3 regions of the Megamonas funiformis genome follow, and region 1 is predicted to be linked to each of the others. Evidence: riboswitches for the same ligand, from Rfam matches in the RefSeq annotation. Region 1 holds a riboswitch; each other region holds the start of a gene.
What was found. A riboswitch is a leader RNA that binds a small molecule or an ion and turns the genes downstream of it on or off. The one in region 1 is predicted to bind cobalamin.
Positions count from the first base shown of each region.

Region 1 (11,377 bases):
TTAGCTTTTTCATCTAAAACTATTACAGCTGGGTCTTTGACTTTATGCACAATAAATGGTGCTATCATTCGCACAGCAATACCTGTCGAAGTGAAAAATATAATCGCTTCATACTCAGCAAAAATATTTTTTATCAGTTCACTCATTTTGTCATACTCATATATATGATCAACTAAACTAATATCATATCTATCTTTTTTTACATAGATATCACAAGTTTTCAAGGTATTTTGCAATTTACAAGCTAAATCAGCACCATTTTTAGTTACAGTAATAATCGCATATTTCATTAAGCTTTATCTGTGCCTTGACGATACATATGACTAAATTCTGGTGCATAAAGACGAGATTTTGCATATTCTGTATCTAAACATTTACTTACAACAATCATAGCTGTACGAGAAATATTATTTTCTTTAACGATATCGGCAATAGTTTCAAGTGTACCACGTACAATTTTTTGTTCAGGCCAAGAAGCTTTCTGCACGATAGCAATAGGTGTAGATGGTTCATAGCCACCTTCAATCAACTGTTCTACTACTTCAGAAATCATATGCACGCTCAAGAAAATACACATAGTAGCTTGATGAGCTGCTAAAGATTTTAATTTTTCTTTTTCAGGAACAGGTGTTCTACCTTCATTACGTGTGATGATTACAGTCTGAGAAATTTCAGGAAGTGTATATTCCTGTTTCAATGCTGCTGCTGTAGCTAAGAAAGAACTTACACCAGGAATTACAGTGTATTCAATATTGCGACGAGATAATTCGTCCATCTGTTCTTGAATAGCACCATAAATTGCAGGGTCACCAGTATGAAGTCGAACTGTCATTTTACCTTCTTGTTCTGCTGCTGTAATTGTTTCAATAACTTCACCTAAAGTCATAGAAGCACTATTATAAATTTCACAATCTGCTTTTGCATAATCTAATAATGCAGGATTTACAAGAGAACCAGCATAAATAATTACATCTGCCTCTTTTAATAATCTTTGACCTTTAACTGTAATAAGTTCAGGATCCCCAGGACCCGCACCAATAATATAAACCATAAAAATATCCTCCCTAATTCATCTTATTTTAGTTTTTTACAAGTAACAATATAAACTGGATTTTGTGCATTGAACATATCGTATGAACCGATTTGTCTTAAACGATTTACTTGTACTTGAATTGCTTCATAAATGTAATTTTCTTTTTGCTTCATATATGTTGTAATTTCAGATATTGTCTGGATTGTTACCGCATTTACGATAATGCGTCCACCTTCATTTAATTTACTATCAATTATATCTAAAATCTCAAACATATGCTTACCACTGCCACCGATGAATACTACATCACAATTTGGCAATTCATCTAATCCTTTTGGTGCTTCTGTGGCAATGACTTTAACTTTACCTTCTAATTTAAATTTAGCAATATTTTGATGTAATAAATCAACAGCTAAATCTTTTTTCTCTATAGCATAAACTTCTCCTTGAGGAGCAAGTAAAGCCGCTTCAATAGATAAAGAACCTGTACCAGCACCAATATCCCAAATGATATTATCAGGACGAATTTTTGCCTTGCACATTGTCAAAATGCGAATTTCTTCTTTTGTCATTGGCACTTTATCGCGAATAAATTCTTCATCTGCTATTCCTGGTAAATTCAAATATGCACCAACTTTCTATTCATAATTTATTTTATATTAACCTTCAACTATCATCACACAATGACTCGCACATGCTTTTGTCTGTGCTTCATCTAAAGATAAGCTAACTATCTTTTCATCAGGATAAGAAAGTCTAGAACAAATATATGCTCTCGCATTTTTATCCCAGCCTCTTGCTATCAAATATGTGGCTATAGCATTAGAATTAAATTTATTATCTGTGAGCATACCGATTATGCGACCTGGATAATATTTTAAGTCTTCATCACTCGGCACACGTCCATGAAAACTAAGTAGACTAGCTTCTTGCCATGGAAGTGCTATCTTAGCAAAAGCTGTTTGCATGGAACTTAGTCCTGGAATTACTTTTATATTTTCTAAAGGAAAATTCTTGCGCAAAGCACTTAACAAAGAATAATATCCCGGATCACCAGATACCATTACTACTACATCATTATCATTTAATTCAACTTTTATAAAATCCATCACAGCACTGATATCTGCTTTTATGGCAAAAGTTTTTTGACCTTGATGAGAAAATTCATTTAATGCTCTTGTTCCTCCAACTAAAACTTTTGCTTCATTTATAGCTTGCATAGCCATAGGAATGACATATTCTTTCGCTCCTGGACCAATTCCAGCCACAATTATTTTATGTTCCAACCTAATCTACCACCTATTTCTCTTGCATTATCGTCCATGCCCAAAATTTCACCTTTCAAAGTAACCATCACAGTTCCTACTTTAAAAGCATTAAATACATGTTGTTCACTGCGAAGACTAGCTCTTTTAGCTAATAAATCATAAAAACCTTTTTCTACCAATCCATATCTTTCAATGATTGGCATAGCTGCTTCTGTTGTCTTCACTTTAAAAATTTCTTCTACGCCTTTTTTGTCCATGCCCAAAAGAGCAGCATAAGAAGCTAATATTTCCAAGCGAGCATCAGCTATTTTACTATGTGTATAGAAAATTCCTCCAGCTACTTTTACTAATTTACCTAAATGACCAAATAAAAGCACTGATTTAATTCCTTCATCAGCAGCAAATTCCAACATATGACCGATAAAATTACTTGTCTGCACCATAGCTTTTGCTGGAAGATTTAATTTACTAGCGATATTTTCACCAATTTTCCCAGGAACAAAAATAATATCATCAAATCCATTTGCTTTAGCTACAGAAATCTGCGGTGTAAGCGAATTTTTAAAGCCTTCTTCAGACATTGGACGCACCACGCCAGTAGTGCCAATTACAGAAATACCGCCTTCTATACCTAATATAGGATTAAGCGTTTTTTTCGCTAGTTCCACTCCTTTAGGAATAGAAATTGTAATATCACAGCCATAACCTTCTGGCAACAATTCACGAACGACTTTCGTCATCATTTTTCTTGGCCCTGGATTTATTGCCGGCTCTCCTGGCGGAATAGATAAACCTGCCTCTGTAACTTTTCCAATACCTAAGCCAGCATAAAAATTGATTTTATCATCATCTTTATTTATTTTTACTTCCGTAAATACAGAAGCTCCATGTGTGATATCTGGGTCATCACCAGCATCTTTTATGACTTCTGCTCTTGCTCCAGTTGATGTAAGCTCTACATTTTTAATGGGAATATGCAATAATTCTCCACTTAGAGCATATAATTCAATCTCTTGAACGACATTTCCCTGTAAAGCAAGTATAGCAGCTTTTGTACCAGCAGCTGCACAAGAACCTGTTGTATAGCCACTTTTCATTTCTTTACGCATAAAAAAATCTCCCTTTGGGCAGGGAGATAGACTTATCCCGTATTTCTACGAAAAATTCTCCACCTGCCCATCTCTCGTGAGTCTGAAAAATATATCATCTATAAATTTCACGGTGTTTTTCCAATAGGCAAGTCTCCTGACTTAGGTTCCTCGCTGATTTTCGCCTTCCCAAAATAAATTATTTCAGTGACATAATTAAAAATAGCTCCCCTTACAGTGGCGGGACCGTACTGGCTCTTCCAGTTTCCTTATTAAGCTTACGCACCTATCTCTATTTAATTTAATATATTATATTATAGGCATTATCCATTAATACTGCAAATCAAATTATTATTTCTGCAATATCTTTTCCACTAAATTTTTATCTAAATCAGGCAAATAAATAATTTCTTTTGCCAATGTTTCATGTTTATTTATCATTTTTTCCATGAAAACCATATCATACCAACAATTTTGCTTATAACCACATTTTGTAAAATGAGCTATTTTCTTATAATTAAATTTTTCATGGAAAGCTATACTTTGCGGATTGGGATATGTTATGCTTGCTACTAAATTAGTTATATTTTGCAATTTTAAAATCGCTTCTAATTTCGTATATAAAATTTCTCCTATTTTTCTACCTTGATATTTTTCATTAATATAAATAGAAGTTTCTACACATCAATTATAAGCTTGTCGTTCCCTAAAAGTAGAAGCATATGTATAACCTACTATTTCATCACCAATACAAGCTAAAATATAAGGAAATTTCGACATTATTTTTGTTATACGCTGTTTAAATTCGTCAATTATTGGCACTTCATATTCAAAAGTGATATTTGTATTTTTTACATAGGGAGCATAAATTTCTACTAATTTTTCTGCATCATCTATTTTGGCTAAACGAAAAATTATTTTTTCATCATTCTTCATTAAAATCTCTCCTCAATGACTAAATTTTTACTTAAAATCTATACAAATATTTATACTAAATAATTCTAGTCAAAATTTATACTGAGTCAAATAAAAATTTAATCATTATTGATATTCATTCTTGACACCATATACCCCATAGGGTATACTAAAGACATAAAGATAATACCCCTAGAGGTATATAATTATTTTAGAAAAGAGGCGTACATATGGCTACTACTTCTAATTTATCTATTGATAATAATAATCACAAACAAAAAGCATATTCAATCAATATCCATTGTGCTAATTGTGCTGCCAAAATCGAACGAAAAATCAACGAATTATCTGATATAGATAACGCTACTATTTCTATTTTGACTAAACAATTAACTTTGACAGCTAAAAATCCTGATGAATTATTACCTACTATTCAAAAAATAGCAGACAAAATTGAACCTGGCACTATAATCTCTCAACTTGAAGAAAATGCTTCTAATTATAAAGAAAAAATCTATCTAATCGAAAATCTAGATTGTGCTAACTGTGGTGCTAAAATCGAAAAAAAATTAAACGAATTACCTGAAATTAAATCTGCTCAATTGACATTTGCTACTAAAAAATTAAAAATAGTAGCTCAAAATCCTGATGCACTTCTACCTCAAATAAATAAAATAGCTAATTCCATTGAAAATGGGGTAAAAATCATAAAAGCTGACGAAGCTTCTTCAAAATCTCATCAAAATACAAAAAAATTTTTTGATGAAAAAACCATTGATATTATTGAAATTGTATTTGGTGCCATTTTATTTATCATTGGCGAATTTACCTCTCTTGTACCTGACCAATACACACTTTATCTTTATATCGTAGCTTATTTAATTTTAGGTTTCCATGTACTAAAAACTGCCATCACCAATTTATTTCATGGCAATGTCTTCGATGAAAACTTCCTCATGAGTATCGCAACTTTGGGAGCATTTGCTATCAAAGAATATCCTGAAGCTGTCGGTGTTATGCTCTTTTATCGCATTGGCGAATATTTTGAAGAACGTGCTACAGAAAAAAGTCGCAGTCAAATCATGGACGCTGTTGATTTACGACCTGAAACAGTAAATCTTCTCCATGGTGATAAAATTTCTGTTATTTCTGCTCATGAAGCTAAGGTTGGCGATATTTTATTAGTTCGTGCTGGCGATAGAATTCCTGTTGATGGCATTGTCATTGAAGGAGAAAGCCGTTTGGATACATCACCTGTTACTGGCGAACCTGTTCCAATAAAAATTGCCCCTAATAGCTCTATCACTTCTGGTTGTTTGAATATTTCCGGCGCTATCAAAATGAAAGTGGAAAAGCCATTATCTGAATCTATGGTTTCGCGCATTTTACAAGCTGTAGAAAATGCTGCTGCTAATAAACCTAAAATAGATAAATTCATCACTCGTTTTGCTAGAATTTATACTCCTATTGTCGTTTTAGTAGCTACGCTTACAGCTATCATTCCTTCATTGATTACAGGTGATTGGGAACATTGGATTTATACAGCTTTGACTTTTTTAGTAATTAGTTGTCCTTGTGCTTTAGTATTAAGTGTGCCACTTGCTTTCTTTTCTGGTATCGGTAGCGGTTCCAAACAAGGAATTTTATTTAAAGGTGGTCTAGCTTTAGAAGCTTTAAAAAATATAAAAACTATCGTCATGGATAAAACAGGTACACTGACTCATGGTAATTTCACAGTTAAAACTATAAATCCTACAAACAATTACACAAAAGAAGAATTGCTCTCTCTTTGTGCTAGTTGTGAAAAAATTTCCTCTCACCCTATTGCTATCAGTATTATCAATGAAGCCACTAAACAAAAACTCAATTTAAAAACTACTACTGATAATCAAGAAATTGCTGGCGAAGGCATAATTTGCACTATTGATAAACAAAAAATTTATTGTGGTAATAAACGCTTAATGCAACGATTTAATATTGCTTTACCTGATGATTTACCTATTAATGCTGGTACAGAAATATTTATTGGTATAGATAGTAAATATGCTGGCTCTATTGTTATTGATGATACTATCAAAGATGATGCAAAATCCACTATTGCTAAATTAAAAAATTTAGGTTTAACTACAGCTATGCTCACAGGTGATAATGAACATAGTGCTTATGCTGTAGCTAATGAAGTAGGCATTGATAAAGTTCATGCTAAACTTTTACCTGAAGATAAATTAAAAAAATTATCTTCACTTAGACAAGAACATGGTAATGTACTTTTTGTCGGCGATGGTATAAACGACGCTCCTATTCTCGCTGGTGCTGATGTTGGCGCTGCTATGGGTAGTGGTGCTGATGCTGCCATTGAAGCTGCTGACGTAGTATTTATGAATTCTAAAGTTCATTCTATTTTCCAAGCGATAAATATCTCTCGTGATACCATTCGCATAGCATGGCAAAATGTAGTCTTTGCCTTAGGTGTAAAAATACTCATCATGATACTCGGTCTTATGGGATTTGCTTCCATGTGGGCAGCAGTTTTTGCCGATACTGGTGTGGCTATAATTTGTATTTTAAACTCCATTCGCATTCTTTATAAAAACTATTAATAGCTTTCAACTTTTAATAATCTGTTCATTTTCTTTTTAGATGAACAGATTATTTTTTATATTTACGAAAATTTCTTGGAGTACATCCATTATATTTTTTAAAAAGTTCTGCATAATAACTTCCACTATTAAATCCACATTCTAATGCAACTTCTGTAATTGATAAATCTTCATTCTTCAATAAAATCTTACTTTTTTCTAACCTATATAAATTAACAAAATCATTTGGTGTTTTATTTACATATCGCTTAAAAAGTTCATAACACTTACTTTTACCTACATTTCCAGATTTTGCAATATCTTGCAAAATTATTGCTTTTTTATAATTTTGATAAATAAATATTACCATCTGTTTAAATATATTCACATCATCAGAAGTATCATCTTTTATTAAGTTTAAATTTTTATCATTATCTATTAAATTATATATTTGATACCATAAATCATATACTAAAGACAACAATCTCCATTCTTTTGCTCTACAAGATTTTTCCTGCCAATCTATTAATGCAAATAATATTCTATCTAATTGTTTTCCTTCATTATTTTTTAAACACCATGCCAATAGACCATTATTCTCAATAATAGGAATTACATATTCTTGATACATAGCTTTATTAATTTTTAATACTGAAGGATTTACCATTAAACAAATAAATTTACAATCATCATGATTATATTCATAACCATAATGTATCTGCTTTGAATTTACAATTAAAATATCATCTTTTATTAAACGAAAAATTTCTCCATTTATATAAAAATTCATTGAACCTGATAAAATTTTTATAATTTCTATATCATCATGCCAATGACATAAAGCTCTTTTATTTTTATATTGTATTAATTCTCTTATCTTTATAGATATTGGCAATAATAAATTTTCATATTCTACTACTTCTAAATTATTTTCTATTATATACATAAAGCTCATCCTCAGCAGATTATTGTTATAAAAAACTCGGTCAATATTGATAGTATTATCCCTTATTATATATTATTATGACTCTATAATTAATTATTTTAGGAGGTTTTATCATGTTAGCTGATTATCATATGCACACTGAATTTAGTGATGACTCTACTTGCCCTATGGAAAAAGCTATCCAAACAGCAATAGCTAAAAATTTCGATGAAATCTGTTTTACTGAACATATTGATTATGGTGTAAAAACAGATTTAAATTGTGATTGTCAAAAATATCTTGAAAAATTTACATATTATCAAAAATTATTTTCTCCTCAAATAAAACTAAAATTCGGCATGGAATTTGGTATGCAAACACATACTATCAATCAATTTGCCAAAACATTTGCTAGTTATCCCTTTGATTTTATAATACTTTCTTGTCATCAAGTCAATAACCTTGAATTTTGGAACCAAGCTTTTCAAAAAGGAAAAACACAACAAGAATATAATGAACTTTATTACCAAGAAATTTTAAAAGTAATCCAGAAATATAAAGATTATTGTGTTCTTGGTCATTTAGATATGATTAATCGTTACGACCAAAAAGGGATTTATCCTTTCAATAAAGTCTTTGACCTTGTAAATGAGATTTTAAAACAAGTCATAAATGATCATAAAGGCATTGAAATTAATACTTCTTGTTATCGTTATGGACTAAAAGATTTAACGCCTTCCGTTGAAATTTTAAAACTCTATAAAAAATTAGGTGGTGATATTATAACCATTGGTTCTGACGGTCATGATGTTGACCAATATGGCTTTAAAATCCAAGAGACTAAACAAATATTAAAAGATTTAGGATTTAAATATATCTATACATTTGACAAAATGAAACCTATTGTTCATACAATTTAATAATTAAAATAAAAAAACTAGATGCAGTTAAACTACATCTAGTTTTTTATTATTTTCTAGCACATTCATTATCTAAATTAAGCATAATTTTAAGACCATGGTCTAATGTTGGCAATAAATATTCCAAACATTCTCTTACAGCTTTAGGACTTCCCGGCAAATTAATAATCAAAGATTTTTTTCTAATGCCTGAAGTTGCTCGACTCAACATAGCTCTTGGTGTAATTTTTAAACTATACATACGCATAGCTTCAGAAATTCCTGGTGTTTCTCTTTCAATTACATCTTTTGTCGCTTCAGGTGTATTATCCCTTGGCGAAAAACCTGTACCACCTGTTGTCAAAATCAAAGGAATTTCTTTATCCGCAAGCTCTATCATTTTGTCTGCCAATAAAGCTCTATCATCTGGCAAAATTTCCATGGATACTACTTTATAATCAGACTCTTCTACAATCTGCTTTATACATGGACCACTTAAATCTTCACGAAGACCTTTTGCACCTTTATCACTTGCAGTGATTATCGCCACTTCAAACATTTCATTCACCTTCTCAAGCTTCTACAAAAATTGTATCTTGTGCTTTAATTTCTCCGCCATTTAATACAATCGCAAATACACCTTCATTAGGCATGATACATTCACCTGTTTGCTTTTGAATATTGCAACCTAAATGGCATTTTTTACCTATCTGAGTGATTTCCAATAAAATATCATTTACTTTCAATCTTGTACCAATCGGCAAATTTTTTAAATCAATACCTTCAACTAAAAGATTTTCGCCAAATGCACCAGCAGGAACTTTGAAATTATATTTTTCTTCAAAAGCTCTCACCGCTTCCACTGCTAATAAACTTATCTGACGATGCCATTTTCCAGCATGAGCATCATGTTCTAAACCAAAATCTTTTATCATCAAGCCCTTATCTACAGCAGTTTTTAAAGTACCTTTTTGTTCACTGATACATACAGCTAAAATTTTTCCTATCAATTAAAATCTATACTCCTTATTATTTTTCATAATCATAAACGCCAGATTTTCCGCCTTCTTTATGCAATAGACGTATATCTGATATTTCCATACTTTTATCTATAGCCTTGCACATATCATAAATCGTCAATAAAGTAACTGATACAGCATGGAGTGCTTCCATCTCAACGCCAGTCTTACCATTGACTTTTGTTGTCGCAATAGCTTTTATCATATAATTGTCTTCGTCTAATTCAAAATCAATCGTAACTTTTGTAATAAATAATGGATGACAAAGCGGTATCATATCACTTGTTTTTTTCGCTGCCATGATACCAGCTATTCTAGCAACAGCTAATACATCACCTTTTTTATTAGTCTGTTCTTTGATTGAGCGAAAAACTTCTTGATTTACTTTTATACTACCTTCGGCAATAGCTATGCGCATGGTAATGTCTTTTTGACTAACATCAACCATGATAGCTTCACCATCTTGATTAAAATGCGTAAAATTCGCCATATTTTCCTCATTTATAATTTATTATTTTAATTTTTTAGCCACATCAGTTACATCTTTAACAGTATTCACTGTATCTGTGATATCTGATGTTGAATTTCTAAATTCTTTTATGCTTTTACCTAAAGCTTTACTTATTTCTGGCAATTTCTTAGGGCCAAATACCACTAACGCAATCACTAAAATCAAAATTAATTCTGGTATACCTAATCCAAACATCTATTTTTCTCCCATCTAAAATTATTTTACTGAGCTCTTTTTTGAATTAACTGAGCTACAATACTAATTGCAATTTCGGAAGGTGTTTCCGCTTTAATATCTAGCCCTATAGGCATGATAATTTGTTTTATTAAATCTTCGCTAAAGCCTTTTTCAGCTAAATAATTTTCTACATGAATTTTTTTATGTCTACTGCCAATCACGCCAATATATGCTGGAGGATTTTTCAATAAACTTTCTAAAACCAAAGTATCTTTTGTATGACCATTAGTTACAACTATTACATAATCACTATTTTTTATTTCCACTTGCTTACTAAAATCTGTATAATCTACAACTACAATGCGTTTAGCGTCTGGAAATAATTCTTTTTTAGCAAATTCACTGCGTTCTTCAAGCACGATATATTCAAATTCTAAATTTGGCAATAATTTTGCGACCTCTTGAGCTACATATCCGCCACCGAACAAATAAACTCTAGGGCTTTGCTTCATGATTTCTAAATACTGCCCAGATTGATTTGTTGTATCCATCTGCAATAAAGATTTTTTAGTCAACTTTTCTTTCAAAGCAAAACTTTCCGCTAAGTCATAAACTTTAAAGTCAAAGTTTTCATTTTGCCAACTTAAGTTCAAAACGATTTTATTTTTTGTATTAATTAAAGTCAATGCTTTTTCCACTTGAACTAAATCTTTTTGCTGTAAACAATATAGAGCAACTGTCAACTGACCGCCACAAACCATACCATATTCACCGGCAGTAGCATTATTCAAAGAAAAAGTCTGCACTATGGATTTACCATTTTTTAAATTTTGTTTAGCTTCCTGTATAGCCAAATATTCTAAAGGACCACCGCCAATTGTATCCACCGTTGAGCCATCAGATAAAATAAGCATATGTGCACCTACTCCGCGCGGAGCAGAACCTTTTTTCTCCATGACCATT
Region 1 is NZ_CP048627.1:295,756-307,132, reverse strand. It holds gene GXM21_RS01435 (cobalt-precorrin 5A hydrolase) at 1-290, opposite strand, end outside; gene cobM (precorrin-4 C(11)-methyltransferase) at 290-1,051, opposite strand; gene cbiT (precorrin-6Y C5,15-methyltransferase (decarboxylating) subunit CbiT) at 1,075-1,656, opposite strand; gene cbiE (precorrin-6y C5,15-methyltransferase (decarboxylating) subunit CbiE) at 1,693-2,319, opposite strand; gene cbiD (cobalt-precorrin-5B (C(1))-methyltransferase CbiD) at 2,304-3,410, opposite strand; cobalamin riboswitch at 3,520-3,694, opposite strand; partial or broken gene GXM21_RS01410 (N-acetyltransferase family protein) at 3,741-4,325, opposite strand; gene GXM21_RS01405 (heavy metal translocating P-type ATPase) at 4,535-6,904, shown strand; gene GXM21_RS01400 (helix-turn-helix domain-containing protein) at 6,954-7,829, opposite strand; gene GXM21_RS01395 (histidinol-phosphatase HisJ family protein) at 7,943-8,728, shown strand; gene GXM21_RS01390 (MogA/MoaB family molybdenum cofactor biosynthesis protein) at 8,778-9,266, opposite strand; gene GXM21_RS01385 (MOSC domain-containing protein) at 9,280-9,717, opposite strand; gene moaC (cyclic pyranopterin monophosphate synthase MoaC) at 9,737-10,216, opposite strand; gene tatA (twin-arginine translocase TatA/TatE family subunit) at 10,238-10,432, opposite strand; gene GXM21_RS01370 (XdhC family protein) at 10,459-11,377, opposite strand, start outside.

Region 2 (11,377 bases), 1.2 Mb from region 1:
TACATAAACTATCTGCTATTAATAAAAAAATCGCTCCAGTTATTGCACAAAAAGGCAATAAAATTCTATGTTCTGTGCCAATCAACATACGTACTATATGTGGCACTATTAATCCTACAAAGCCAATCATTCCTGCTGAAAAAACTACCATAGCTACTAATAAAGCACTACCTAATAAAAAAACATATCTATATTTTGCCAAATCTGTTCCTAAAGTAATTGCTGTTTCATCACCTAATAACATCAAATTTAAAATTTTACTTTGTGTATAAAAAAATACTATTAATATAATTACTACTGGAGCTACTACATATAAATTTTCCCAACGTGTACCTGCAAAGCTTCCCATCATCCAATAAATCACAGTTTTTATACCATCTTTATCGTCAGCAAAATACACTATAAAACTAGAAAAAGCGCTACAAACAGCGCTTAAAGATATTCCTGACAATAATAATTTCATGGAATTAGTCCGTCCACCTAAATTAGCTACAAATAAGACTAATGCTGAAATCATTAACGCACCCAAAAATGCCATAATTCCCACAAAATTACTTCCCCAATAAATACCTACATTGAAAAAAATAGCTATCGTAGCACCAAGGGAAGCACCTGATGATACACCTAAAATATACGGATCTGCTAATGGATTTTGTACAATAGCCTGCATAACTACACCGCTGATAGCTAAACCAGCCCCAGCTAATATTACCAATAATATTCGTGGTATTCTAATTAACCAAATAATATCATTTTCTATTCCATGTCCACTTTCAGTTAATGAAAAATTAGGATTAAAAATATACATCAGTGCTTTTTGAATATCTATCAAATTTAACTGTACAGTACCAATACTAATAGCCCATATACTAATTAATAATAATATTAACATTAATCCACAAAAAAATATTCCATTTCTTATTTTTAACATATTATTCGCCCTCCTTAAAATTAATTTCAGGATACGCTATAAGAGTAATTTCCTCTACACCCTTAATAAAATTTTGTGATGTAGAATTCAAATAATTACTATGAATTTTATATATTTGATTATTTTTTATAGCTGGTAAATCTTTGTATAAAGGATTTTTTAATATATCTTCAATAAAAATACTAGATTTTTCATTTACATTAAAATTCCAATCAGAAATCATGATAATATCAGGCTTTACCTTTAATAATAATTCTTTAGGAAAAATTCCTTCAAACATTATATCTTCATCAGCAAAACAATTTTTTACTCCAGCATAATAACAAATATCACTAAAAGTGCCTTTACTACCCAATAAACCAGTTGATGTTAATACTATTACTTTTTTTCTTTTATTTTCAGGAATGTTATTTTCAACATTTTTAGTAATTGTAGCTAATTTTATTTTAAGTTCTTTTACTAAGTTTTCTCCTTTCTCTTGTTCACCAACAACTTTACTGATTTTATTAATATAAGTAAATATTTCATCTACATTTACTGGTGTTTTACACACATATACTTTTAATCCCAAGCTTCTTAACGATTTTATAAATCCCATATTGTAATCTGGCACTATTATTAAATCCGGTTGATAAGCTAAAATCTGTTCAATATTCCCACTAGAAACTCGTCCTTTTAGGTTTTTTACCTCTTTACTAATAGAACTAATTTTGGGATCATCGGCTAATTTAGATAATGCTACAATTCTATCTTTTTCTACTATTTCCCATAATACTTCATCAATTGAAATATTCATACTCATTATTCTAACTGGCTTCTCTTCAAAATCTAATCGTGTACCAGTCGCATCTACTACACTATATAGTATAAAAGTCTCTTTTTTATCTTGTTCCTTTTGCCAAAAACAACCACTTATATTTAGTAATATGATAAAAATTCCTATTATAAGCCACAGTTTTCTCATAATCATTAACCTCAATACATTTTACAATTTCTTGATTGTGCCATTATTTTATTACGTAATAATATTAAATTATCGTAAGCAAGTTCATGAACCACATATTGTGGTTGTATATAATCTATTAAAAAACTTGGAGCTTTAGTTTGAAAAATTTCATGTTTATCAATTTTTGTAATATGTTCCCATAATCTATGTTTATCAAATTCACAAAATTTAAATTGCTGTTCAATAAATTTTTTTTGATATTGCCCTGATAATGAACAATTTAAATGTACTCCTTTTATCAAACTCGCAAAACTACCTAAATTATTTACAATATCCTTAATAAATATACTAGCTTCTAATTCTGATGTTAAATTTATATTTGTATTCATTAAATGTCCAGTATCTAACATAATGCCAACATTATTATGTTTTAATTTCTCAAAAAAATACACTACATTCTCCATACTATTTAAACGCAATCCTGGCCACCATAAATTTTCAAATAATATCAGTACATTATCTGGTATTATTTTTGCTACTTCATTAAAAACTTCACTAGTAGCTAATAAAACTTGTCTATCATTATAATAAAAATTATAAGTAAATATTTCTTGAACATTTGCTTCTGACACATGCCATACTAAATATTGAGGTTTTAAATTCAGAGCCAAAGTTATATTTTTTTTTATATATTCAATCCATTCATATATATTTTGAGCTTTATAATAATGTTTCTTTTCTTCATTACTTTCAAATATATAATCTAATCGTTGCTGATTATTCCACCAAAAATCTATCCAATAAGACCAATATTCAAGATGTACACCTATTGTTGATTCTTTATATTTTAATATCATATTATTATCATAAATTAATTGTTCTATGCCATCTAATTTCATAGATGCTACATATTCACCTAATGATTGTCCCATCAACTGGAGTTCTTTTTCATACCAATCTATAACTGGATAATTAAATAAATATTTTACCATAGGTTAAACCCTTTCCTCATATCCATTATTTAATTATCTTATTTTAAGAAGAAAACATATAGAAAATCTTTATTTTCTATATGTTTCTTCCTAATCTTTTATATTAAATTAAAATTCATATTCCATACCAACTGCAAAATTTCTACCTGGCATACCATACCAATCACCTGGTTTACTGCCCCACCAAATAGCATTAGTTTGTTCTGCATATTCTTGATTGAATAAATTATTTACCTTAGCAAAAACTTTTAGATTATCTTCTGGTTTATAATTTAATCCTAAATTGAATACCCAATAATTATCACTTGGCCACCCTTTTGATTCTACCTTATTGCCATCTCTACCAATAAAACCTTTTCCATCTAATCCAATATTCCATTTATCTTTTGTATAATCTACACCAACTGTTACCATATTTTTAGGTAAATATCCATAATCTGTAGTTCCTTTTTTATTTGTATATGATAACCTCGACCAACTCAATAATCCATGCCAAGAGTCATCAAAATATTTTTCATATTGAATATCAAAACCATGAGCTTTTTCACTGTCATTAACATAAGTATCTTCTTTCACATCAAAACCTATATTCCTGTCAGAATCACGTTTAAAATAATGTGCATTAATCATTGAACTATCATCAATTTTATGATTAATGCCCACTTCATAATTTTTGCCTTCTTCTGGTAACAATTTAGCATTACCATAGTTAGTATCATAAAGTTGATACATTGATGGCAATACAAAATAATCATTATATGCTATATATATATTAGTATCATCTGTAAAATTATATCCTAAATTAAAACTTTTAGCTGTATTTGATTCTAATTCTACTAGACCACCAGATGGATCATCATAGCGTATACCACTTGTTAATTTCCATTTATCATCAAACATCCATTCATCTTGTAAAAAATATGATGTATTTTTTAACGATTGATATGTTTCATAGGAACGATAATCTGGTGTCCATACTGTTGATGGATTTAAATTTTCGGATTTTATATGCTCAAGACCTACAGTAACCACATGAGTATCACCAAAAATTTTTGTTAAAGTATCATTTATCACTGTACTTTTATATCTATTATTCCAGAAATTACCCCAACTATCATCTCTTGAATTATGTAATAATCCAACATGTTCAAATTTGGCATTATTATAACTTAATACATTGCTCAAACTATCATCTATTTTTTGATTATATATTATTTGCAAATTTCTTGACTTAGCTTCACCTTTAATATCTTGATTATATAAATGATCTAAAAAAGAAAAATCATCATCACCATTTGTATAATTTAGTATAATATTAGCATTATCTGAAAGATCTTGCTTTAACATCACTCCTATATTTTCAGAATTATCATGCGCTTTCCATTCTATATCATTACCATCTTTGAATTTTCCTGAAATAGCTTTTTGTCCATAAATTCTATAACTTGTATCTCCTAATGAACCTTCAGTACTTATTTTATATTCTTCTTTACCAAAACGTCCTGTACTAGTAGTTATTTTGGTTTTAGGCTCAGTATCTTTCTTGGTAATAATATTTATTACTCCCCCTTTAGCATCGCTACCATATAATACAGACGCTGAGCCTTTTAAAACTTCTATACGCTCAATATTTTCCATATCACTAACTAAATGAAATGGATATGTTTGTCCTGTACCTGTCATTGATACACGAACACCATCAATCAATACTACAACTTGATCAGAACCATTTATTCTAACTTTTGACATACTATACCCAGGTAAATTATAATCTAAAAATTGTATACCTGTCACAGTACGCAGAGCCTCTTCTATAGTATTATAATGCATACGTTCTATATCTTCTTTTGTTATTACACTAATGTTAGCATTAGCATCCGTTAAATTTTCTTCTCTTTTTGTAGCTGTTATAACTACTTCATCTAAATTATAAGATTTTAACTGTTCAACTGTTTCTGTTGCTTCAGTTGCTCCTACATAATTATTGCCTAAATTTAAAGTTGCTAAACATATACACATAGCTAATTTTTTCTTTGATAAATTCATTTCACACTCTCCATATCTATAATTCATATAAGTTTTTATAAAAAAAAACGACTACAATATATGCAGTCGTTTTTTTCATAACTGCATGACAAAACAGTGCTAATTATAAACATATAAATAATATCTACGTTTATTTGCACTATTCAAATTTGTACATCGCAAATTATGAACATAAAAATGGCGCCCTGACTAAGATCTATGCAATATTATCCCTTTGCGAGAGGATACTGATAATACTGCTCCCAACACAGTTGCGGTACAGCTCTAGATTCTCACTAGATTCCCCATATAATTTCTCTATTTATTTAAATTAAATACAAAAAAGCCTTTTGTTATCAACAAAAGGCGTAATTATGTAAAAACTTCACCATACCGTCTCTCGCAGTAACTTTTATTGGCTACTAAAATTAGGCAGTTCTTCTGGCTCTGCTTCACCGCTCATCTTGCCTTCCCAGTTTCCCAGTGACATATTTAAGACTCGCTCCACATTACAGCTACGGGATAGCACAGGTTTCACACCTGTTTCTCTATTAAGTATTGCTACACCTAACTTTATCTATATTTATCTTTTCATAGATTGTATTTATCTATTACAATTTTGCATTATAAATGATAATATAGTTAATGTCAATAAAAATTTAATCTAATTTTAATCTTTTATCAAATACTATTGTTTTTTTTTATAAAAAATGCTATACTTCTATGCAACAAATGAATAATTCATAATTTAGGTGTACTTTGTACTTAATAGAGAAATCGGTATAAGCCGATGCGGTCCCGCCGCTGTAAGGACGAGCTATATTTCATTTATGTCACTGGGAAACTGGGAAGGCGAAATTATGCAATGACTCCAAGCCAGAAGAACTGCCTATATTATCTTTCCGATTCCTGCGAGTGACATGGATAGGAAAATATATAATATTGCTGAATTTAAATTTATTTTATATATTTATGCCTTCCTTTCTTTTCAGGTTAGGAAGGTATTTTTATTTTTAGGAGGTAATATTTTGTCTGATGTATTAATGTATTTTGAAAAAGGTGGATTAGTAATGTATCCACTACTTATTTGTTCACTAGTTATTATTTTTATTGCTATTGAACGATATCTGTTTTATAAATCTATTGATTCTGGTCATTTATTTACTAAACAATATTGCGATATTCTATCTGGAGAAACGCTAGAAAAAGCTTTTGAATTTGCTAAAACACATAAAGGAGCTTGTGCTAATATTCTAACTCAAGCAAGTCCTTTGCCTACAGTAGAACGTACTGAGGCTTTTATGGAAATGAAGGGTAATATTGTAATGTCTCGTTTACGTGAAAAATTAAGTTATTTAAGTGTAATTACCACATTAGCTCCACTTTTAGGACTTTTAGGAACTATTGTTGGTATGATTACCACATTTAGTATTTTTAATATTCAAGCTGGTCAACCAATGGCCATTACAGGTGGTATCGGTGAAGCTCTAATTGCCACAGCTTCTGGTCTTTGTGTGGCAATTTTATCTTTATGTGTTCATTCTTATCTCTCACATAAAATGAACAATATTATCACTAATATGGAACAATGTTTTTCTGCTTTATCTGAGGCTAAAGTCAGAGGTGCTAATAAATGAAATTAAGAAATTATCGTGAGACTAAACAACCTGATTTAAATATCATTCCAATGATTGATATTATGTTTTTTTTATTGGTATTTTTTATGCTTAGTACGATGTACATGGTAGAACAAAAAACTATTCCTGTAAATTTACCACAAGCTACTTCTGCTGCTATTGATAACAAAACTAATTTTACGGTAACCCTAAAGGATGATGGTAGTATTTATCTAGAAGACCAACAAACAGATATTCAAACATTATTAATGCAAGCAACTAAAGAGCAAAAAAATAATCCATCATTTGCTATTATTATTCGAGCAGATAAAGATATTAATTATGACAAAGTAGTTTCTTTTATTGATACATTAAAAAAAGCTGGTATCACTCGTTTTGGTTTAGCAACAAATGGAGCGGGTGGTAATTAATGGATGAACAAAAACGAAAGAAAATCAGTATAATTGGTTCATTTTTATTTCACATATTTATATTTCTTTTTATTTCTATCACTGGATTATTAAAATTCACTACTCTACCACAATATGATGAAATTGTGGAAATAACTTCTGTAAGCGGAAGTGGTGGAGGCAGTGCATCAGCGAATATCACAGACTCTACTTATACACCACCTTTAGAGCCTGCGCCAGTAGAGCAAGCTCCTATAACTCCAGATAGTATTTTACAACATTCTGACATAGCTACCACTAATGTAACTTACGAACAAATTCAAGAATTACAAGAAAAAGTGGAAAAACATGAAATAACTACAGAGGAAGCAGTAATTGCTCCACCAATAAATAATAACGTTGAACATTCTAATCATCATAACGGTAATAATGCTACTATAAATACTAATGATGATACAGGTTCTGGTAATGGAGCTGGTACAGACTCTGGTTCTAGTGAAGGAACAGGTGATGGTGAAAGTTCTGGATCAGGCAGTGGTTCTGGTGTAGGAGATAGCGATGGTAACGATGATAATGATGATAATGTTTATAGTAACCCTGCAATTCCTCCCAGAATAATAAAAAGTCCTACTCCAAAGTATCCTATTAAAGAACGCAATAATAAAATTGAAGGCGTATCCATAGTACGTTTTCTTATTGGTAAAGATGGCAGTATAGAATCTGCTGAAATAATTTCTTCTTCAGGAAGTTCTGCACTTGATGAAGCAGCTTTAAATACAGCATATAAATGGCAATTTTTACCAGCTAAAAATACTAACGGACAAGATGTTAGATGTTATGCTACTCAACAATTTACATTTCAATTAAAATAAAATATCTATATAAAAAAATAGACTAAATTCTGCACTATACAGAATTTAGTCTTAATTAATAAATAAATTAAAACTAAAAATTTAATAATTATATATATTTTTTATTTAATGCCGATTTTAATAAACTTTGAATAATTGAATTTGCCTGTTCTACAGAAGATTTCTTTCTCCCTAAAGAATAATTCATCAAAAATTGTTGATAATCCAAAGAAGTAATATCTTTTAATCTCTTTTGACCAAAATAATATTTACCAATATTTATATTATTAATAACTATAGGCAAATCTAATTTTCTTATCTGTAAATGATATTCTTTTAACCATTTATCTGCATATTCATTAAAAGTAATATTACTATTTACAATATTATTTGATTTATTTTTATTATAATCTTTTACCTTAAACATGAAATTATTCAAATTTGCCATAATATCACCATACCTTTAAATATTAAAGCTATTAGTTCGGAAAACTGAACTTTATAGATATTTTATCATAGATAAAATACTTTTTCAAATGAGAAATCCATTTTAATATACATAATATTTTATTTAAAACCTTGACTTGAAGTTCACTCCAAGTAGTATAACAATATATAGAAAAATATTTATTTGGAGGTAATAATATGTCTACATTAAAAGAATTTAGTAATTCTTTAATTTTTCCTTTAGGAGATAAATTACCAGAACAATTCAGTAAATTTTTTATTGGTCAAGTTCATTTGAATATGCTAACTACTACAGGTGTTTCTATTGGTAACGTTACTTTTGAACCTGCTTGTCGCAACAATTGGCATATTCATCATAAAGGCGGTCAAATGTTATTAGTAACAGCTGGCGAAGGATATTATCAAGAATGGGGAAAACCTGCTCAAAAATTAAAAGCTGGCGATGTTGTCAATATTCCTGCAGAAGTAAAACATTGGCATGGTGCTACAAAAGATAGTTTCTTTTCTCATTTAGCTATTGAAGTTCCTGCTGTTGGTGGCTCTAACGAATGGCTTGAACCTGTAACTGATGAAGAATATTTGCAATTAAAATAATAAAGATTCCAGATAAAATTAAATTTATAAACTAGAAACTGCATTTTTAAAATTAACCTAATATAATTTTAGAAGTGCAGTTTTTATTATCTACTCTAAAGAAATTTAAACTTTTAATATCTATGTATTTAATATATGTAATTAATTCTTTTTTCTTACTCTTTAGAAAAAACCTTAAGTATTGACACTATATATTATAATATAGAACTAGAGAATAACCTTTACAAAATATTGCTTATTCTCTAATCTAAATATAGTGGTGCATAATCAAAGTTTAATATTAAAGGAGTAGAAAATATGCAAACTAAATTAACTAATATTTTACAAACTCAATTTAATAAAACAATTGAAGATTGTACAAATGAAGAATTGTATACTGGATTATTAATGCTAGTAAAAAATTTAAGCAATGACAGAAAACCAACTTCAACCCCTCGTAAACTTTATTATATTTCTGCTGAATTTTTAATAGGTAAATTATTATCTAACAACCTAATAAATTTAGGTATTTATGATGAAATAAAAACATTACTTGCTGATAATGGCAAAAATTTAAGTGATATAGAAGAAATTGAACTCGAACCATCTTTAGGTAATGGTGGTCTTGGAAGACTTGCTGCTTGCTTCTTAGACTCTATTGCAACTTTAAATTTATCTGGAGATGGTGTAGGTTTAAATTACCATTTTGGTTTATTCAAACAAAAATTTGAAAATCATCTTCAAAAAGAAGAAAAAAATCCATGGATTACAGATAAATCTTGGTTAAATGATACTAATATTGGTTTTGATGTCGAATTTAATGGTTTTACTGTTCATTCCAAACTATATGATATTGATGTATTAGGCTATCAAAAAGGATTAAATAAATTACATCTTTTCGATATTGATACTATTGACGAAACTATCGTCAATGATGGTATTTCTTTTGACCAAAAAGACATTCGTAAAAATTTAACTTTATTCCTCTATCCTGATGATAGCACCAAAGAAGGTCAAATGCTTCGTATCTATCAACAGTATTTCATGGTAAGCAATGCTGCACAATTAATCTTGATGGAAGAAAAAGCTAAAGGACATGATTTACATGAACTTTATAAATATGTATGTATCCAAATCAATGATACACATCCATCTATGGTAATTCCTGAATTAATCAATCGCTTAGTTTTAGAAGGTATCGATTTACATGAAGCTATTGATATCGTATCCAAAACATGTGCATACACAAACCACACTATCTTGGCTGAAGCACTTGAAAAATGGCATCTTGAAGATTTAAAACAAGTAGTACCTCAACTCATTTCTACTATTCAAGAATTAAATGCTATTGCTAAATCTCGCAGTGATAACAAAGCTGTACAAATCATTGATGAGCATAACCTTGTGCATATGGCTCATATGGATATTCATTTTGGCTATAGTATCAATGGTGTTGCTTCCTTGCATACTGAAATTCTTAAAAATAGCGAATTAAAAGCTTTCTATGAATTATACCCAGAAAAATTCAACAACAAAACAAATGGGATCACTTTTCGCCGTTGGTTATTGCATTGCAACCATGAGTTAAGTCAATATATCACATCTTTAATTGGTGATGAATACAAAACTGATGCTACAAAATTAAAAGATTTATTGAAATTTGTTGATGATGAAACTGTTTTAAATAAACTCTTAACTATCAAACAAAATCGTAAACAGGATTTATGCAACTATTTAAATAAAACAATGCATTTGACTTTAAATCCAAATAGCATTTTTGATATTCAAATTAAACGTTTACATGAATATAAACGTCAACAAATGAATTTACTCTATATCATTCAACTTCTTCAAAAAATCCGCAGTGGTTATGTTCCTTCTACACCTATTACTTTCATTTTTGGCGCTAAAGCTGCACCAGCTTATATCATTGCTAAAGATATAATTCATGCTATCTTATGTCTTCAAGATATTATCGCTAAAGACCCTGTAGCTTCTAAATATATTCAAGTGGTAATGGTAGAAAACTACAATGTAACTAACGCTGAAAAACTCATTCCTGCTTGCGATTTCTCTGAACAGATTTCTCTTGCAAGTAAAGAAGCTAGTGGTACTGGTAATATGAAATTCATGCTCAATGGTGCTATTACAATCGGTACTGAAGATGGCGCTAATGTAGAAATTCATGAACTTGTTGGCGATGACAATATCTATATCTTCGGCGAAAGCAGTGATGATGTTATCGCTCATTACAACAACAATGATTATGATGCAGGAAAATACTATAATAATGATGAAATCATTAAAAATGCAGTAGACTTCTTAATTTCTGAAGAAATGACTTCTATTGGACAGACAGAAAATCTCCATCGTTTACATCACGAATTAATTTCTAAAGACTGGTTCATGAGTTTATTAGATTTAAAAGCTTATATTCAAACAAAAGACCAAGCATATAATGATTACGAAGACCGCTTAGCTTGGGCTAAAAAATCTTTAATCAATATTGCTAACGCTGGTTACTTCTCCAGTGACCGCACAATAGCTGAATATAATAATGATATT
Region 2 is NZ_CP048627.1:1,644,348-1,655,724, forward strand. It holds gene GXM21_RS08360 (FecCD family ABC transporter permease) at 1-931, opposite strand, end outside; gene GXM21_RS08365 (ABC transporter substrate-binding protein) at 933-1,901, opposite strand; gene GXM21_RS08370 (TIM barrel protein) at 1,907-2,869, opposite strand; gene GXM21_RS08375 (TonB-dependent receptor plug domain-containing protein) at 2,978-4,915, opposite strand; cobalamin riboswitch at 5,075-5,261, opposite strand; cobalamin riboswitch at 5,309-5,480, opposite strand; cobalamin riboswitch at 5,628-5,801, shown strand; gene GXM21_RS08380 (MotA/TolQ/ExbB proton channel family protein) at 5,923-6,531, shown strand; gene GXM21_RS08385 (ExbD/TolR family protein) at 6,528-6,941, shown strand; gene GXM21_RS08390 (energy transducer TonB) at 6,941-7,792, shown strand; gene GXM21_RS08395 (hypothetical protein) at 7,881-8,219, opposite strand; gene GXM21_RS08400 (cupin domain-containing protein) at 8,417-8,833, shown strand; gene GXM21_RS08405 (glycogen/starch/alpha-glucan phosphorylase) at 9,131-11,377, shown strand, end outside.
Region 2: it holds a riboswitch for cobalamin, as region 1 does, so the genes downstream of both, GXM21_RS08375 (TonB-dependent receptor plug domain-containing protein) here and cbiD (cobalt-precorrin-5B (C(1))-methyltransferase CbiD) in region 1, are expected to answer to the same signal.

Region 3 (11,377 bases), 590 kb from region 1:
CCGTTCATCAATTTGCACAACGTTATAGTAAATTAGCTCAAGAATTAGCCGATAAAGAAAAAGATAGTAAACGAAAAGCTGAATTATTAGAGATAAGCAGAATTTGTGCTAAAGTTCCATATGAACCAGCAACTTCTTTTTATGAAGCAGTGCAATCTGTATGGTTTATTCAATTGATTTTACAGATTGAATCCAATGGTCATTCCTTGAGTTATGGCAGATTTGACCAATATATGTATCCTTACTATATAAAAGATATTCAAGAAAAAGTCATCACCAAAGATGAAGCTTTAGAACTTTTGACTTGTTTATGGATAAAAACTTTAACTATTAATAAAGTGCGTTCCCAAGCTCATACTTTAAGTTCAGCAGGTTCACCAATGTATCAAAATGTTACTATCGGTGGGCAAACTCCAGACAAAAAAGATGCTGTTAATGAATTGAGTTTTGTGGTATTGCAATCTGTAGCGCAGACTAGACTTACACAGCCAAATTTAACAGTTCGTTATCATAAAAATATCAATAAAGCATTCTTTGATGATTGTATTGAAGTTATGAAATTAGGCTTTGGTATGCCTGCTTTAAATAATGATGAAATCATCATTCCATCTTTTATCAATTGGGGTGTAAAAGAAGAAGACGCTTATAATTATAGTGCTATTGGTTGTGTAGAAACTGCTGTTCCAGGAAAATGGGGCTATCGTTGTACTGGTATGTCTTATATAAATTTCCCAAGAGTACTTCTTTGTGCTATGAATGATGGTGTGGATTTAACTACAGGAAAACGCTTCACTAAAGGCTATGGCTATTTCAAAGATATGAAGAGCTATGAAGAATTATTATCTGCATGGGATAAAACTGTACGTGAAATGACTCGTTATAGTGTTATTGTCGAAAATGCTATTGATAAAGCTTCTGAGCGAGATGTGCCAGATATTTTATGTTCTGCACTTACTGATGATTGTATTGGTAGAGGAAAAACTATCAAAGAAGGCGGTGCAGTATATGATTTCATATCTGGACTTCAAGTCGGTATTGCCAATATGGCAGACTCTTTAGCTGCAATTAAAAAATTAGTTTTTGAAGAAAAGAAAATCACACCAATTCAACTTTGGAATGCTATTTTAGATGATTTCCAATCTGATGAAAATAAAAAAATTCAGGCAATGTTGATTGATGAAGTGCCAAAATATGGTAATGATATTGATTATGTAGATAATCTTGTAGTTGAAGCTTATGATTCTTATTTAGATGAAATCAAAAAATATCCAAATACTCGTTATCATAGAGGCCCAATCGGTGGTATTCGCTATGGTGGTACATCTTCAATCAGTGCCAATGTAGGTCAAGGTATGGGAACAATGGCGACACCTGATGGAAGAAATGCTTATGAACCACTTGCAGAAGGTTGTAGCCCTGCACATAATGCAGATAAAAATGGGCCAACAGCTGTATTTAAATCTGTTGCTAAATTGCCAACAGAAAAAATAACTGGTGGAGTGTTATTAAATCAAAAAATGACACCGCAAATGCTTTCTACAGAAGAAAATAAACAAAAATTAGAAATGTTAATTCGTGCTTTCTTCAATAGATTGCATGGATATCATGTTCAATATAATATCGTATCGAGAGAGACTTTGATTGATGCACAAAAATATCCAGAAAAACATAAAGATTTAATCGTACGCGTAGCAGGTTATAGTGCCTTTTTCAATGTTTTATCTAAGAAAACTCAAGATGATATCATCGGTAGAACTGAACAATGTTTATAATTTTAAATTGAATTTTTATTGAAATATATATAAGACTCAAATTAGTGTAAATGCTGATTTGAGTCTTTTTGTTTATAAATTTATAGATATAGAATTTTGATGATATAATAAATTTGCAGTTTAGATGATTAAATTTTATAATATAGTTTAATCTATATTGGAGGTTAGATGAGATATGGGATATATAATTAAGCGAATTTTTAATGCATTTATTGTTTTATGGATAGTTATAACTATAACTTTTTTTCTAATGCATGCTATACCAGGAGGGCCTTTTACGGCAGAAAAATCTTTGCCTCCATATGTATTACATAGTATAGAAGAAAGATATAAATTAAATGACCCTTTATATAAACAGTATGGTGATTATTTATGCAATTTAGTACAAGGTGATTTAGGACCATCATTTAAATATCCAGGTCGTAGTGTAAATGATATCATCAAAGACGGTTTTCCAGTATCTTTTAAATTGGGTATAGAAGCAATTTTAATAGCAATTATCATCGGCATACCAGCGGGAATATTAGCAGGTGTGAAAAAAGATAAATGGCAAGATAGGGCAGTTAATTTTTTTACGACTTTAGGAGTTGCTGTGCCTAGTTTTGTTGTGGCGGCATTACTTATATATGTATTATCGACAAAATTGCATTTATTGCCAGCTGCTATGTGGAATGGTTGGCGATATGAAATCATGCCAGCTTTGGCTTTATCAGGAATGCCGATGTCATTTATCGCTAGATTGACGCGTTCTAGTATGCTGGATATTTTATCACAAGATTATATAAAAACAGCGAGAGCCAAAGGTTTATCATGGAGCAAAGTTTTGATAAAACACGCTTTGCCTAATTCATTAATTCCTGTAGTAACTTATTTAGGCCCTATGACAGCTAGTATTTTGACAGGTAGTTTTGTCATTGAAACTATTTTTGCGATACCAGGATTGGGGCAATATTTTGTAACTAGTATTTATAATCGAGATTATACTGTAATTTTAGGTGTAACAATTTTTTATAGTGTGATTGTAATTGTTTTAAATATGGTAGTGGATTTACTTTATCCGTTATTAGACCCACGCATTAAAATCGGTGAAGAAAAAGGTGAATGAAGATGATAAATAAAGATTTATTTGTGCCTTTAGAGCGAGAAATTTTGCAGGTGCAAAAAAAAGAAGAAACTTTGGGATATTGGCAAGATGCGTGGATTAGGTTAAAGAAAAATAAAATGGCTTTGCTGGGATTAATCATTATCGTATGTTTGATAGTTGTAGCTATTTTCGGTCCTATTTTTTCTAGCCATACTTATGATGAACAGAATTTGATGATGACGAATAGTTCTCCTAGTTGGGAGCATTGGTTTGGTACGGATAATTTAGGTAGAGATATTTTTATTCGCGTGTTATATGGTGCGAGAATTTCTTTAGCTATTGGTATAGTGGCTAGTTTATTAAATCTTTTTATTGGTGTAATCTATGGCGGAATAGCAGGTTTTTGCGGTGGCAAGATTGACCGCATAATGATGAATATTGTTGATATTTTATATAGTGTACCGACTTTATTATATGTGATTTTATTGATGGTAATTTTAAAGCCAGGGCTTATCAATATTTTTATTGCTTTAGGTATTGGTTATTGGTTACAAATGGCAAGAATTGTGCGTGGTCAGATATTATCAATGAAGGAACAAGAATTTATTTTGGCAGCCAAAACAATAGGTGTATCGAAAAAAAGAATTTTATTTAGACATTTATTGCCAAATGCCATGGGGGCAATTATTGTAACAATGACATTAGCTATTCCTGATGCGATATTTACAGAAGCTTTTTTGAGTTTTATTGGACTAGGAGTTTCTGCACCGATGGCTAGTTGGGGCGTTTTAGCGTCAGAAGGTGTAAATAATTTACGTGCATATCCTTTTCAATTATTTTTTCCAGCAGTAGCTATCAGTGTCACTATGTTGGCTTTTAACTTTTTAGGTGATGGTCTGCGAGATGTTTTAGACCCTAAGATGCGTCGTTAAAATAGTGAAGAAATGAGTGTTTACCATGGAAGAAAATAAAGAAATTTTACAAGTAAAAGATTTAGCAGTTGCTTTTCAGACTTATCGAGGAAAAGTAAAAGCAGTACGCAATGTCAGTTTTGCTTTAAAAAGAGGACAAGCTTTGGGCATAGTGGGCGAGTCAGGCTGTGGAAAATCAGTAACGGCTCATGCTATCATGGGTTTATTGCCTAAAGAAAATAGCATAATTGAAAATGGTCAGATTTTATGGCAAGGTCAGGATTTAGTTAATTTTCAAGATGAAGATTTAGCCAAAATTCGTGGCAATAAAATTGCGATGATATTCCAAGATCCAATGACATCTTTAAATCCTGTACTTACAATTGGTACGCAGATAAAAGAAGTTTTATTTTTGCATAAACAATTATCGGATAAAGAAGCGACAGAAAAAGCTGTAGAATTATTAAATTTAGTAGGGATACCATTTGCCCCAAAAAGATTGAAAGATTATCCCCATCAATTCAGTGGCGGTATGCGTCAACGTGTGATGATTGCAATGGCACTTGCCTGTGAACCAGAATTATTGATAGCAGATGAGCCGACAACAGCTCTTGATGTAACTGTGCAGGCACAAATTTTAGATTTATTGAAATCTTTACAAGAAAAATTAAATATGTCCATCATTATGATATCGCATGATTTAGGAGTTATTGCCAATATTTGCGATGAAGTAGCAGTTATGTATGCAGGTCAAATCGTAGAAAAAGCAAATGTTGATGATTTGTTTTATCATGCACATCACCCTTATACGCGAGGTTTATTAAAATCTTTGCCTCATTTAAATTTAAATAAAGAAGATAAATTATATGTGATCGATGGACAGCCACCAGATTTAAAAGAAAGTATTGATTATTGTCCATTTGTCAAACGATGTACAAAAGCAATGAAAATCTGTATGCAATTGATGCCAGAAAAGACACAATTAAATAAAGATCATTATGTAAAATGTTGGTTGGAGCATGAATTTGCACCCAAAGAGAATAAGGAGGAATTTTGATGAATTTATTAGAAGTCAAAAATCTACATAAAGATTTTGTAGTGAAGCGTTCTTTTTGGGGAAGACCAAAACAGATTTTGAGAGCAGTAAATGATGTCAGTTTTTCCATAGAAGAGGGAAAAACATTAGGTCTTGTAGGTGAGTCAGGCTGTGGAAAATCAACTACAGGTAGAACTATTATCGGTTTATATAAACCGACAAAAGGCAAAATCATATTTGCAGGCAAAGATATTTCACAAAATAAAGAGATGACAAAAGATATTCAAATGATATTTCAAGATCCATATGCTTCATTAAATCCAAGAATGACAGTGGCAGATATCATTGAAGAGCCTTTGCTTGTGCATAATTTATATACAGATAAAAAACAAAGACAAGAGCGTATCTATGAATTATTGGAATTAGTGGGATTGAGTAAAGAGCAGGCAAACCGTTTTCCTCATGAATTTAGTGGCGGACAAAGACAGCGTATCGGTATAGCTAGAGCACTTGCTTGTGAACCTAAACTGATTATCTGCGATGAACCGATTTCGGCACTTGATGTATCTATTCAAGCACAAGTCGTAAATTTACTAGAAAAATTACAACATGAATTAGGTCTGACATATTTATTTATCGCTCATGATTTAGCTATGGTACGTTATATCAGCCAAAAAGTAGCAGTTATGTATCTAGGGCAAATTGTAGAGCTTGCCGATACAGAAGATTTATATACAAATCCTCTACACCCATATACGAAAGCATTGTTATCTTCAATTCCATTGCCAGACCCACAAAAAGAAAAACATAAACAGCGAATTATCTTGCAAGGTGAATTGCCAGGTCCATTAAATCCGCCAAAAGGTTGTCCGTTCAATACACGTTGCCCAAAAGCTAAAGAATTTTGCAGACAGAAATTACCTGAAATGAAAATGATAAATAATAGATATGTACGTTGTCATCTTTATGATGAATAAGTAAAAGCACTATAGTTTTCATGCTATAGTGCTTTTTTATAAATAAATTATTTTTTTTCGTTTAATTCAAAGATGATATCGCGAATTTGAGCAGCTCGTTCAAACTCTAAGTTGCGAGAAGCTTCTTGCATTTCTTTAGTTAAAGAAAGAATTAATTTTTTCTTTTCTTTAACAGTCATTTTCAATTTTTTCTTTGGTTTTTCAGCATCATAACTTGCTTTTTCTTCTGCAACCATAGTAGTTTCAATGAGATTTTTTATTTTCTTTTGAATTGTTTTCGGTGTTATATGATGATCTTGATTGTATTTATCTTGGACTTCTCGACGACGCATAGTTTCATCAATGGCTTTTTGCATAGAATCGGTGATGCGGTCGGCGTACATGATTACTTTACCATGAGCATTTCTAGCAGCACGACCAATTGTCTGAATGAGAGATGTCTCTGAACGCAAGAAGCCTTCTTTATCAGCGTCTAAGATAGCTACTAAAGAGACTTCTGGCATATCCAAGCCTTCACGTAATAAGTTAATCCCTACGAGTACATCAAATTTTCCTAGACGTAAATCGCGAATGATTTCCGCTCTTTCAATAGTGGCAATATCAGAATGAAGATAACGGACTTTGATACCCATTTCTTTTAAATAATCAGTGAGATTTTCAGCCATTTTTTTAGTCAAAGTAGTGATGAGCACACGTTCATTTTTCTTAGTGCGAATTTTGATTTCTCCAAGTAAATCGTCCATTTGCCCTTCAAGTGGGCGAATTTCTATTTCAGGGTCTAATAGACCAGTTGGACGGATTATCTGTTCTACTACTTGATTTGCTTGTGCTAATTCAAATGGTGCTGGTGTAGCAGAAACATAGATTATCTGATTGATATGATCGAGAAATTCTTCAAAGCGCAAAGGACGATTATCAAAGGCAGAAGGCAAACGAAAACCGTTATCTACAAGTGATTCTTTGCGTGAGCGGTCGCCTGCATACATAGCTTTTATCTGTGGTATAGTAACATGAGATTCATCAATGACGATTAAAAAATCATCAGGGAAATAATCAAGAAGTGTATACGGAGCTTCGCCAGCTTTTCTGCCTGTTAAATGGCGTGAATAATTTTCGATGCCAGAGCAATATCCCATCTCTTCCATAGTTTCTAAATCATAATTTGTGCGTTGTTTCAAACGTTGAGCTTCTAAGAGTTTATTATCATCTTCAAGGATTTTTAATTGCTGTTGAAGTTCTTCTTGTATGGAGTCGATAGCTTCTTTCATATGTTCTTTAGAAGTTACATAGTGAGAAGCAGGATAAATTAAAATGTGTTTGCGTTGACCATAGACTTCGCCAGTCAATGTATCTACTTCTAAAATGCGGTCAACCTCATCACCAAAAAGTTCAATGCGGATAGCTCTATCACTATAGCCAGCAGGAAAAATTTCAATGACATCACCACGAACGCGAAATTTACCACGGTCAAAATTTATATCATTGCGTTCATATTGGATAGAAACTAATTTTCGCAAAATATCATCACGAGGATATTCTTGACCTTCACGTACAGATAAGACTAAATCATAATAATCTTCTGGTGAACCTAAACCATAGATACAAGATACGCTAGCAACAATGATGACATCACGACGTTCGAATAAAGAACAAGTTGCAGAATGGCGAAGCTTATCAATTTCATCATTGATGGAAGAATCTTTTTCGATATAAGTATCTGTTTGGGCAATATAGGCTTCTGGTTGGTAATAATCATAGTAGCTGACAAAATATTCTACAGCGTTATGCGGAAAAAATTCTTTAAACTCACTAGCTAATTGTGCAGCTAGCGTTTTATTATGAGCGATAACAAGTGTAGGTTTTTGGATTTTTTCAATTAATTTAGCGATAGTAAAAGTCTTTCCTGTACCTGTAGCACCTAATAAAACTTGTGATGTTTGACCATTTTGAATGCCTTGAGCTAAAGCTTCAATCGCTTGAGGTTGGTCGCCTGTAGGTTCAAAAGGTGCTTCTACTTTAAAGGGAATTTTATTTTCAGTTTGTAATGTATTTAATTTTGGTATGTGTACCATAAAATCATCTCACTTATAATATTAATATTTAGCTTTAATGATAAATGGAGAAGAATATTTTTTCAATATCATGATATAATTATTTTAATAAACTAAGAAAAGAGGTTATAAACATGATTTTTGGCAATCTTAAATACGCAGATAAGTATGATTTTTTGACAGAAAAAATTAAAGCTTGTTTTACTTATGCAAAAGAACATGATTTAACTGCATATGAAAAAGGTAGTTATAAAATAAATGGCGATGAGTTTTTTGTTAATATCGAAAACTATGCTACAGTAAAACGTGAAGAGCGCTTTTGGGAAGCACATAAAAAATATATTGATGTGCATATGATTATTGAAGGCAAAGAAAGTATTGATGTGAGCTTTTGCGATGATATGCAAATAAAATCATTTGACGAAAATCGCGATTTTGTGGAATTAATAGGTGAAGAAAAAGCTAATGTTAACTTAATTAACAAAGGTGATTTTCTAATTTGTTATCCAGAAGATGCTCATCGTACTGCTATTATCTGTCAACAAAGTCAAACTATAAAAAAAGCTATCTTTAAAATTAAATTATAAGAAAAAAATAGCATGCTTAGGATAATACTTAAGCATGCTATAAGCATAATAATACAACAATATAATGATTAGTTTGGAATTTTGAGCAATGATTACTTTATGTTTGCTGAAGACATAAAGTAAAACCGATAAATAAAAAACCCCTTTTCGCTTTGAAAAGAGGTGAATAGACACATTGAGTAAATTCTAAAATTTACTGTCTAATCTCCTCCCCATCGCTCGCAGGTATGGCAATTAAAATAAATTAATTGCACACGGTGATTGTTAATCAGGCAGTTCTCCTGACTCGAGTTCATTACTATATCCAAGCCTTCCCAGTTTCCCAGTGACATAAATTTGGATAAGTTCCCTCATACAGTGGCGGGACCGTTTCAGCTTAATAATAAATTACGTACTGAATTCCCTATTAAGTCCAAATGGACACCTGATTCATTGAACTATATTCAGTTCTTTTTTAGAATATCACTATATAGAATTTGTGTCAATACTCTATATAAAATAATTATCTTAAAAGTATTTTAATTTATCGTTGACAAATATATAAAATAAAAAGTATAATAAAGGCGACAAGTTGATAATGAAACCTTATAGGTGCATATTTATGCTTAATAGGGAAGACGGTTAAAATCCGGCACGGTCCCGCCGCTGTAAAGAGGAGCAAACTTCATGAATGTCACTGGGAAACTGGGAAGGCGAAGTGAGCAATGATACTGAGTCAGAAGAACTGCCTATAAGAAGCATCGTCGTTTGACCTGCGAGAGACGGGGAGAGATGTAGTAGAATGTATATGTTTTTTATACATGTAAATTCTAATTATAATTTTCTACCGTTTTTCATATATTGTTTATGAAAAGCGGTTTTTCTGTTTATAGAGATAATCCATGAAGATGGCTCATGATTATCTTAAGCAAGTGCCATCGATGTATCATATTAATTTGTTGTAAATTATGTTTAATTTACTGAAAAATTTAATCATTATTATGATTAGCATAAATACTTGAATAATTTAATAAAAATGGTAAATAATATTTGGGGAATATATATTACCAATCCAGCCATCACTAAATTTAGTGATGGCTTTTTTATAAATTTTATATTTAATATCTAGGTAGGAGGAACTCGAACCATTTATTAGATATATAAGAGTATTTATTAACTATTCAATAATAGTATTAAATTATCCCCTTAAATGAAAATGCAGAAGTAGAGAAGGGAAATTATTATATATGGAACAAGATAAAACACTTGGCGAAGAAATTCGACAAGAAGAACAACAAGAACAAGATATTCCTGCTGTTACTTTTGATGAGTTTGAAATTCCTTCATATGAAGAATGGAAAGAAGCTGTAGTGGCATTATTAAAGGGAAAACCTTTTGAAAAAAGTATGTTTACTAAAACTTATGAAGGTATTACATTAAACCCTATTTATCGTATGGAAGATTTAGAAGGGTTAACTCATAATAAGACTTATCCAGGAATGGAAAGTAATTTACGTGGAGCTAATGCTAGTGGTTATATACATAAACCATGGACAATAGCTCAAGAGTGTGATGCTAAAACTCCTAGTGAAGCCAATGAAATGGTAAAATATGAATTATTAAAAGGTTCAACAGCTGCAAGTGTAGTTTTGGATACAGCAACACGTAAAGGTTATGATGTAGATACAGCTAATAAAGAAGAAATCGCAGATATTGGTGTTTCTTTATCGACTTTATCAGATGTAAATAAATTATTAGATGATGTTGATTTAGAAAAATTTGAAATTGATATTTATGCAGGTGCTTCTAATATAGCATTACTTTCTGCTGTTGCAGTGGTGTGTGAACAGAAAAAATTATCACTAAAAAAACTTCATGGTGCTATTACAGCAGATCCTATTGGAGAATTAGCTTTAGATGGAAAGCTTACACGACCTCTTGATGAATATTATGATGAAATGGCTCATAGTATTTGTTGGGCAGAAAAATTTGCACCAGAATTAAAGACTGTAGTAGTAAATACAGATGTTTATCACAATGGTGGTGCAAATGATATCCAAGAAGTAGCATATGCCATGAATGAAGCTGTAACATATATGAAATCTATGGAACGACGTGGCATTGATGTGAATACTTTTTGTCGTCATTTACGTTTTCATTTTAGTATAGGTGCAAATTTTTTTATGGAAATTGCTAAATTACGCAGTGTGAAAATGATTTGGGCTCAAATTGTTAAAAATTGTGGTGGAGATGATATAGCTCAAAAAATTAATATATATGTAAGTACATCGTCTTTTTGTCAAACAGTATATGATCCTTATGTAAATTTACTTCGTGCAGCTACACAATCATTTTCTGCTGTTGTTGGTGGTATGGATGGTATGTTTGTAAAACCATTTGACCATTGTATACGTCCTAGTGATGAATTTTCTCGTCGTATTGCACGAAATATTCAAATTATGGAGCAACATGAATTTAATTTTATTCAACCAATAGACCCTGCTGGTGGTAGTTGGTATCTTGAACCATTGACAGAAGAGTTTACTCAAAAGGCTTGGGCAAAATTTCAAGAAATTGAAGCTCATGGTGGTTTAATAAAAGCTTTAGAAAATAATACTGTGCAGATAGCTATTAATGAAGTATTACAAGCTCGTTTTAAAAATTTAGCAACAAGAAAAGATCGTGCTGTTGGTAATAATATGTATCCAAATATGACTGAAAAATTATTGGAAGTACCAGAAATTAATTTTGATAAAATTATAGCAGATAGAAAAATGGCAATTAAAGTTAATGTAAAAGTACGTGACAATGATTATGTTAAATTATTATTATCGGAAATTGGTAAACGTGATTTTAGTGAACATGGTTCATTAATAAATACAGTTAAACAGACTATTAAAGCGGGTGCCACTTTAGGTGAAATATCTACAGCACTTACAGGAGAGGCGACAGGTGAAGTTATAGAAGCTATTTTGCCACA
Region 3 is NZ_CP048627.1:889,683-901,059, forward strand. It holds gene GXM21_RS04355 (glycyl radical protein) at 1-1,772, shown strand, start outside; gene GXM21_RS04360 (ABC transporter permease) at 1,948-2,877, shown strand; gene GXM21_RS04365 (ABC transporter permease) at 2,880-3,788, shown strand; gene GXM21_RS04370 (ABC transporter ATP-binding protein) at 3,814-4,824, shown strand; gene GXM21_RS04375 (ABC transporter ATP-binding protein) at 4,824-5,780, shown strand; gene uvrB (excinuclease ABC subunit UvrB) at 5,828-7,852, opposite strand; gene GXM21_RS04385 (NanQ anomerase/TabA/YiaL family protein) at 7,966-8,418, shown strand; cobalamin riboswitch at 8,673-8,861, opposite strand; cobalamin riboswitch at 8,991-9,164, shown strand; gene GXM21_RS04390 (methylmalonyl-CoA mutase family protein) at 9,645-11,377, shown strand, end outside.
Region 3: it holds a riboswitch for cobalamin, as region 1 does, so the genes downstream of both, GXM21_RS04390 (methylmalonyl-CoA mutase family protein) here and cbiD (cobalt-precorrin-5B (C(1))-methyltransferase CbiD) in region 1, are expected to answer to the same signal.